Regions from separate parts of the Clostridium sp. MSTE9 genome, predicted to be linked through region 2. Evidence: predicted binding sites of a transcription regulator. Region 2 holds the regulator's gene; the other holds the start of a gene.
What was found. The regulator LexA, encoded in region 2, represses DNA repair genes until DNA is damaged. The targets are predictions, from matches to a motif close to CNAACANNTGTTNG.
Positions count from the first base shown of each region.

Region 1: the regulator LexA is predicted to act here: its motif matches at 2,047-2,060, upstream of recA (recombinase RecA).

Region 1 covers NZ_AKFU01000015.1:33,313-37,669, forward strand. Annotated here, with positions in the region: gene HMPREF1141_RS03395 (HAMP domain-containing sensor histidine kinase) at 1-216, shown strand, start outside; gene HMPREF1141_RS03400 (DUF1385 domain-containing protein) at 209-1,162, shown strand; gene prmC (peptide chain release factor N(5)-glutamine methyltransferase) at 1,159-2,013, shown strand; gene recA (recombinase RecA) at 2,295-3,443, shown strand; gene HMPREF1141_RS03420 (regulatory protein RecX) at 3,443-4,078, shown strand; gene rimO (30S ribosomal protein S12 methylthiotransferase RimO) at 4,069-4,357, shown strand, end outside.
Region 2 covers NZ_AKFU01000022.1:67,579-71,935, reverse strand. Annotated here, with positions in the region: gene HMPREF1141_RS05115 (Fur family transcriptional regulator) at 1-186, shown strand, start outside; gene HMPREF1141_RS05110 (beta-eliminating lyase-related protein) at 340-1,368, opposite strand; gene lexA (transcriptional repressor LexA) at 1,482-2,069, opposite strand; gene HMPREF1141_RS05100 (M23 family metallopeptidase) at 2,465-3,232, shown strand; gene spoIVB (SpoIVB peptidase) at 3,507-4,357, shown strand, end outside.

The sequences.
Region 1 (4,357 bases), on a different contig from region 2:
AAGTTTTATAAAGCAAACCAGACGGTGCGGGGCTCCGGAATCGGACTGGCCCTGGCGGACGAGATCATGCGCCTGCATGACGGCCGCCTGGAGCTGGAAAGCCAGGAGGGAGTCGGAACCGTCGTGACCATCACGATACCAACACTCAGGCAGTCCGCGCCGGAGGCAAAGCCGGCGCCTGCGACGGAAGAAAGGAATTCCGAACAAAATGGCTAGAGAAAAAACAAAAATGATCACGAGCATCGGCGGGCAGGCCGTGATGGAGGGCGTAATGATGCAGGGCCCGCACAAGACCGCGTTGGCTGTGCGCATGCCCGACAACACCGTTTCCACCGAAGAGATTGCAGTCAGTCGCCTGCGGAACCGTTACAGCCTGCTGCGCCTGCCGATTCTGCGCGGTGTGGCCGGATTTATCGACGCGCTTTCCGTCGGGTACAAGGCGCTGAGTATTTCGGCGGAAAAATCAGGGCTGGAGGATGACGAGCAGCCCTCTAAATTCGACCAGTGGATGCAGCGCGTTTTTGGCGACAAGCTGATGAACGCGATCATGACGGTCAGCGCCATTCTCGGTGTGCTGATCGCCGTGGGGCTGTTCTTCTGGCTGCCCACCTGGCTGTTCAACATGGGCCAGACCTACCTGTGGGGCCCCGGCTTTGCCGAGTGGCGCACCGTGTTCGAGGGCTTTTTGAAAATCGCGATCTTTATTGCCTACATTGCGTTCTGCGCCAGCCTGCCGGATATTAAACGCGTGTTTCAATACCACGGGGCCGAACATAAAACGATTTTCTGCTACGAGAACGAAGAAGAGCTGACGGTGGAGAATGTCCGCAAGCATCAGCGCTTTCATCCGCGCTGCGGCACCAGCTTTATGGTGATTATGCTGCTGCTCGGCATCGTTGCCGGGTACTTTATCCCATTTACCAATCCCTTTGTCCGTACTGTGGCAAAGCTTTTGTGCGTGCCGCTTCTCATGGGGATCGGTTACGAGCTGATCCGCATCTGCGGCAAATATGACAATCTGTTTACCCGTATTATTTCCGCGCCGGGCATGTGGATGCAGCGCCTGACGACCAAAGAACCGGATGATTCGATGATCGAAGTGGCGATCAGCGCCATGAAAGAAGTCATTCCGGAAAACGGAGAGGACCGAGTTGTAAGATGACCTTTCAGCAGGCCTATCAGCAGGGAAGAAACCTGCTGCAGCGCGCGGGGGTAGAAAGCCCCGCATACGACACGATCTGCCTGTTCCGGCGGGCCTTCGGCATGGATCGCCAAGGCCTTTTGCTGCGGGGGGAGGAAGAGGCTCCGCCCATGCAGGCCAAGGAATTTTTTCGTACCATTGAAGAACGGCGTTCCCGTCGCCCCTTGCAGTATATTCTGGGGGAATGGGAGTTTTTTGGGATGCGTCTTATCGTGGGGGAGGGAGTGCTGATTCCGCGCGAGGAAACGGAGCTGCTGGTCTACATGGCCGCGGAGCTGCTCGGCGGGCACCCCGCGCCGCTGGTGGCGGATTTGTGTGCCGGTACGGGCGCCGTGGGGCTGGGGCTTTCCCGCCTGCGCGGCGACGCCCGGGTGGCCTGTTTGGAATGGTATGAGCAGGCGTTCTCTTATTTGCAGAAGAATCTGGGTCGCTACGGTGACGGTCGGGTTTCTGCGGTACAGGCCGATATCACACAGGCGGATGCCGCACCGGAGCTCCGGAACCTCAATGCCGTGATCTCGAACCCGCCCTATATTGAAGCCTCAGAGCTTCCGCTGCTGCAGAAAGAGGTGCAGGCCGAGCCGGCCACCGCGCTCGACGGCGGCAGCGACGGTCTCGACTTTTACCGGGCGATCGCACAGGTGTGGCTGCCGCGTTTAAAACCCGGCGGAATTGCCGCTGTTGAGATTGGGGAAACGCAGGCGGAGCAGGTCTCTGCGCTGTTTCGCGGCGTGGGCCTTGCACGGATTCAGGTTCATCAGGATTTTAACGGGTTCGACCGCGTGGTTTCCGGTGTGTACCGCGGCGAGTAAGCCTTTGCAGGGCTTATTTGGCGGCAGAGGCACAAAACATTCGTTCGATTTTTTCGCCGAATCCATTGATTTTGCGTTTGGAATACAGTATAATGAAACCAGGTTTTCCCCGGCGGCAGACGGCGTGTGCCGTTCGCGCAGAGCATGGTGCTCAAAGCCGGGGAGTGAGTTGCTGCGGGTTCGCGCCTGTTCGGTGGCCCCGTCTGATGGATGGGCCGCAGGGCAGCGGCGCATTTTTTAGCGGATCGGTGATTACAATTTTGGAGCGGAGGAGTTTTTCCATGGCAGTGGATAAAAGCAAGGCGCTGGATACGGCGCTGGCGCAAATTGAAAAGCAGTTTGGCAAGGGCGCCGTTATGCGCCTGGGACAAAATCAGGCAATGCAGGTGGAAGCGATCTCCACCGGTTCTTTTTCTCTGGATATGGCGCTGGGAATCGGCGGCCTGCCCAGAGGGCGTATTGTAGAGGTGTACGGGCCGGAATCCTCCGGTAAAACGACGCTCGCGCTGCACTGCATCGCGCAGGGGCAGAAAAACGGCGGCTATGCCGCGTTTATCGACGTAGAGCATGCGCTCGACCCGGTGTATGCCCGCGCGCTCGGCGTGGATGTGGACGCGCTCCTCGTTTCTCAGCCCGATACCGGCGAGCAGGCGCTCGAAATTACCGAGGCGCTCGTGCGCTCCGGCGCGATCGATGTGATCGTTGTGGACTCGGTCGCGGCGCTCGTTCCGCGTGCGGAAATCGAGGGCGATATGGGCGATTCCCACGTCGGGCTGCAGGCCCGGCTGATGTCGCAGGCGCTGCGCAAGCTGGCGGGCGCGATTTCCAAATCGAACTGCGTCGCCATTTTTATCAACCAGCTGCGTGAAAAGGTAGGCGTCATCTATGGCAGCCCGGAAGTAACGCCCGGCGGCCGCGCCCTGAAGTTTTACGCTTCCGTGCGAATCGACATCCGCAAGACCGAAACGCTGAAAAACGGCACCGAGCAGATCGGCTCGCGCACGCGCGCCAAGGTGGTCAAAAATAAAATCGCGCCTCCGTTCCGTGAGGCGGAGTTCGACGTGATGTACGGTCAGGGCATTTCCCGCGAGGGCGAAATTCTCGATCTTGCGGCCAAGCTCGACATTGTGCAGAAGAGCGGCGCATGGTTCTCTTACGGTGAAACCCGCTTGGGCCAGGGCCGCGATAACTCCAAGGAGTTTTTGAAGGGCAATCCTGAACTCATGGCAGAAATCGAGCAGAAGCTGCGCGAAAATGCCGACCGTCTGCCCTCGAAGGCTTCCGGTTCGCCCAAAAAGCCTGCGGCTCCTTCCGCACCGTCTGAAGCGGCCAAGCCGGTCGAAATCGAGCAGGCAGCCCCGCCGGCAAAGCCCGCGGCATCCGGCAGAGCGTCCTCCAAAGCGAACATCGATATTCTGGTGGATGACTGATGCTGATCACAGCGATCCGGCCCCATCGAAAGGGTCTTTCCCTGCTGGTGCTGGACGGCGAACCGGCCATGGAGCTGGATTCCGGCGTTCTTTACCGGGAGGGGATTCGCGTGGGGGCGGAGCTTTCCGACGAGGAGCTGTACCGTCTTTGTCAGCAGTCTGATGAGGTGCGGGCCAGGGAAAAAGCGCTGTACCTGTTGGAGCACAGGGCCCATTTCAAAAGAGAACTGGAAGAGAAGCTGCGCCGTGATTTTCCGGCTGAAGCGGCCAAATTGGCCGCGGACCGCATGGAAGAGCTGGGACTTCTCGATGACGCCGCCTGCGGGCGGCAGCTGGCCGGGGAGCTGCTGGGGCGAAAGGGCTTTTCGTCGTCGCGCGCGCGGCTGGAGCTGTGCCGTAAAGGGGTAGACCCTGCCTTGGCAGAGGAGATCGTCGAGGAGCTGGCCCCGCCGCCGGAGGAAAAAATCCGGCAGCTACTAGAAAAGAAATACCCCCTTGCCGCAAGGGATGAAAAACAGCGGCGCAGAGCGGTGAACGCTCTGCAAAGGATGGGGTACCGCCTGCCGGAGATTCGGCAGGCGCTACGCTGTCTGGATGAAACCATAGAATTGGATGAGGAGCAAATATGGCAATAACAGTGGGAATGGTCAGCCTGGGCTGCGCAAAAAACCGGGTAGACGGAGAAATGATGATGGCGACCCTGAAAAACGAGGGCTTCTGTCTGGTGAACGACGCGGCGCTGGCTGATGTTGCGATCGTAAATACCTGCGGATTTATCGACGACGCAAAACAGGAATCGATCGATGAGATCCTCGAGCTGGCTAAGCTCAAGCAGGAGGGACAGATTCGTGCCATTGTCGTCACGGGCTGTATGGCGGAGCGCTACCGTGAAGAAATCCGCAAGGAACTGCCCG
Region 2 (4,357 bases):
TGCACCGGATGCAGTAAAAAAATCAAGCTGGACGACTGCCCGCTTTCCCCGCTGGAGCTTCAGCTCGCAAAGGCGACCGGCTTTGAGATCGAGCGCCACAGCCTGACGATCTACGGAAAATGCCCGGACTGTCAGAAAAAGCGCGGTACCCGGGCCGTTGTAAAAAAAGTGGAACGCACGCAATAGCGAGAAGAGTTCTGCCGAAACGGCACATTTTTATGAAAACGTGATACACAAAAGCCGCAGAACAGGTTTGTTCTGCGGCTTTTTACATTATAATATCCACCAATGTACCGTCGTACCATCAAATCAAAACTTACAGCAAGATCAATTCATATATTATTCCAGCATTTCGATCAATCTTGCGATATCGTCTTCTTTTGTGGCCCAGCTTGTGGCAAATCGTACAACCGTATGCTCTTCATCGGCTTTTTCCCAAAAGCTGAACGCAACTTTCTCCTGCAGCTTTTGCATAACGGAATTCTGCAAAACGATAAACTGTTGATTGGTCGGGGATTCCCAGGCAAACGTGCAGTTTTTTCTGCGAAATCCGTCCTTCAGCAGTTCCGCCATTTCAATCGCATGCCTGCTGATCTTGAAATACAAATCATCCGTAAATAATGTATCGAACTGGATTCCCAGCAAGCGGCCTTTCGCAAGCAGCGCTCCATGCTGTTTTACAGTCGTCATAAAATGCGGGGGCATATGATTTTTCGTAAACACCACCGCTTCGCCGCATAACGCGCCGACCTTTGTGCCGCCAATGTAAAACGCGTCACAGTATTCGGCAATCATAGGCAGAGTGACATCCGTTGTTTTGCTCATTACACCGTAGCCCAGACGCGCTCCATCTAAATACAGGGGGATCTCAAACTTTCTGCAAACTAAGGAAATGTCGCTCAGCTCCTGCTTGCTATACAAGGTACCGTATTCTGTCGGGTGAGAAATATAAACCATTCCCGGGAACACCATGTGCTCATGGTTTTCGTCCTTCCAGAATTTCTGTAAATAATTTTCCAATGTACCGGCTGAAATTTTCCCGTCGTTTTGGGGTATTCCCAGCACCTTGTGCCCTGTATATTCGATCGCGCCTGCCTCGTGGACGCTCACATGGCCCGTTTTGGCCGCCACAACGCCCTCATATCGTTTGAGCAGCGCATCAATGACGATCGCATTTGTTTGTGTTCCGCCGACCAGAAACGAAATCTCTGCCTGCGGACATTGACAAGCTTCCCTGATCTTGATTTTTGCGCTTTCACAATATGGATCATTTCCATATCCCGATAACTGTTCTAAATTTGTGTCAAGAAGGCGCTGTAAAATTCTTTCATGCGCTCCTTCCGTATAATCATTTTCAAATGACAACATGCTAATTGAATTCCTCCCAATTCCTGTTTCACCGTCTGCCAGGGCAATTTGCCCGTAAATCTGCGCTGTCTTTGATATGGCAAAGCAACAGCGCATCACAAGTGGTACCCTTTTTAGTAATAGCGGTAAACAGAAATCACGCGGCCAAGCACCAGAGCGCTTTGAGAAAAGATCGGAGAAAACGCGGGGTTTTCCGGCTGCAGGCGGATGTATTCCTGTTCAAAGAAAATCCGCTTGACCGTAGCCTCGTCGTCGATCAGCGCGACAACGATCTGCCCGTTTTCCGCCGCATCCTGGCGGTGCGCGATAATGTAATCCCCGTCAAGAATTCCGGCGTTTTTCATGCTGTCGCCCTGCACGCGCAGCGCAAACAGCTCCTTTTCGGGGTAACGGTGCCCTACCAGCGGCAGGTAGCCCTCGACCTCTTCCACGGCCAGAATCGGCACGCCGGCGGTCACTCTGCCCAAAATCGGCACACGGCTTACCTGCTCGGCGCCTTCAATATGAATGGCGCGATTGAGGCCGGCCTCGCGCCGAATGTAGCCCATATCCTCCAGCGTTTTGAGATGCAGGTGAACGGTCGAAGTGGATTTCAGGCCGGTTGCTTTGCAAATCTCCCGCACGGAGGGCGGCAGGCCATATTGTGCTCTATCTTTTAAGTACTCATATATTTTTTTCTGGCTGCTGCTGAGTCCTTTCATCCCATTTCCTCCCAGGTATTCCAAGTCAACCTTATCATACCACAGGGCCCTATAGATTGCAAACAAATGTTTGCGGATTTTTCACAATTTTTTTGTTTTAAGAGCTGTTTTCATCTTATTTTAATGCAAAATTACATGACTCCAAAAGTTAAAAGAATATTCATAGCGTATTAACAACTGCCCCGCGAATTCAAATTATAATATGAGTGTATTCAGACGATGGAGCCGCACCATCAGAATACAAAGTTCTACCCTCCTCAATATACCCCTCAAGCTAACGAAAAAAGACCGAATCAATTGGATTCGGTCTTTTTTCTTTTTTGCGTCACTTTTTGTTTCAAACGGCATATTTGGTGTTTTTTCTGGTCAAAATAGCCTCGGAGGTGCTTTTACAGATGAGCAGTCTGCATTTTAAATCAGAAAATCAATCCCCAAAGAAAAACAACAAGGGTTTTTATGTCGCGCTGGGCGTTTGCCTGGTTGCCGTTGGTGTTGCCGCCTGGACTACGTATGACAGTGTCGTGAAATATGCCAATCCTCAGGATACGTCCTCGTATTCCACTTCGCCCACCGGACGCACGCAGTCAGGTGTTTATGCCAGCAGCAAGGCGGAAGAGGCTTCGTCTCAGCCGCAGGCCAGCGCGCCGCAATCCGCCGCTCCGTCTTCTTCCAAACCGGCTGCTTCGTCTCAGGCACCGGACAAGACCGCTTCGTCCAAACCCGAGCAGCCCGCCAAACAGACGGCGGCCAAACCCGCATCTTATGTTTACCCGGTTGGGGAAACCCCGAAAGTTACCAAAAATTATAGCGGAGACAACCCCATCTTTTCCGACACGATGCAGGACTGGCGTGTTCACTCCGGCACAGATTTTGAGGCAAAGATCGGCGACCCGGTCAAAGCCATCGACAGCGGAAAGGTCAAGGACCTGTACGCAGACGGCAATCTGGGCAATGTTGCCGTAATTGAGCACAGTGACGGAATCACCGCGTACTACTGTGGCCTGGGTGACACCTTCCTGGTGAAAAAGGGCGATGAAGTAGACGCAGGACAGAAGATTGGCTCGGTCAATGTTGTACCGATCGAATCGGTGGAAAAGCCGCATCTGCATCTGGAAATCAAAAAATCCGGTAAGCTGATCGACCCTATCACTCTCTTCAAATAAGTCAAATCGTACAAAGAAACCCATAAAACAGATAAATCCCCGCCGGCAATCGTCGGCGGGGATTTTTACAAAATTTCATCCAAAAATTTCATCGATCAAAAATCATTTTCTTTTTAAACGGCTTAATTTGAGCCAATTTTAAAAATTTCTGACATTCGCCGCCGACCGTATGAAGAAGTCGATCATTCCTTCCATATTTGCCCAGAAAAAAGCGGATTTGACAACATAAATACTTTCGATTTGACAAAGATTAAATGCGAAAGGAGGTGAATGTTTGAAAAAAGGAAAAAAATTTTTTCAACGATTGACCGGCTGGCTTACCGCACTTACTCTGCTGGCAGGGTCGGCAGTGGGATACTACCACTACACCTTGCCTGATCAGTTCCGCGTGACGGCGGGAACCAAGCTGCGGCTGAACCAGACCGGCCTTAGCATCATCGACACGGTAAACAAAAAAGAAATTACCGCGTCCGCTTTAAAATCCGCAAACCAAAATTACCATGCTCAACTGATGCTGTTTGATGTAATCCCCATCAAAACAGTCAGCGTGAAAGTGGTGCAGGAAAAGCTTTTGGTGCCTTGCGGTACTCCTTTCGGCATCAAAATGTTCACAAACGGCGTGATGGTGGTTGGCGTTGCCGACATTGAAAGCGCCGGAAAAATGATCAATCCCGCCGCTGTGGCGGGCGTGAAGGTGGGCGATATCATTACCGAGGTAAATGGAAAGGCCGTTACCCAGAACAGCCAGGTGGCGAAGCTTATCGAAAGCAGCGCCGGCGCACCGGTCGAGCTTTCCATTAAACGGAATGAAGAAACGCTCACAGCAACTCTTACCCCTATTCTGTCCGATGTGGACGGAAGTTATAAGGGCGGTCTTTGGGTACGTGACAGCACTGCCGGTATCGGCACCGTAACTTTTTATGATCCGTCGAACGGATCGTTCGGCGGTCTTGGCCATGGCATCTGCGACGTGGACACGAATGAGCTGATGCCGCTTCGCAGCGGCGACGTTGTTTCCGTGACCATCAGCGGTATTGTCAAGGGCCAAAAGGGCCGTGCAGGCGAACTGCGCGGCTATTTCAACAACGATTTCCCTGTCGGACAGCTACAGGCCAATTCCGAAGG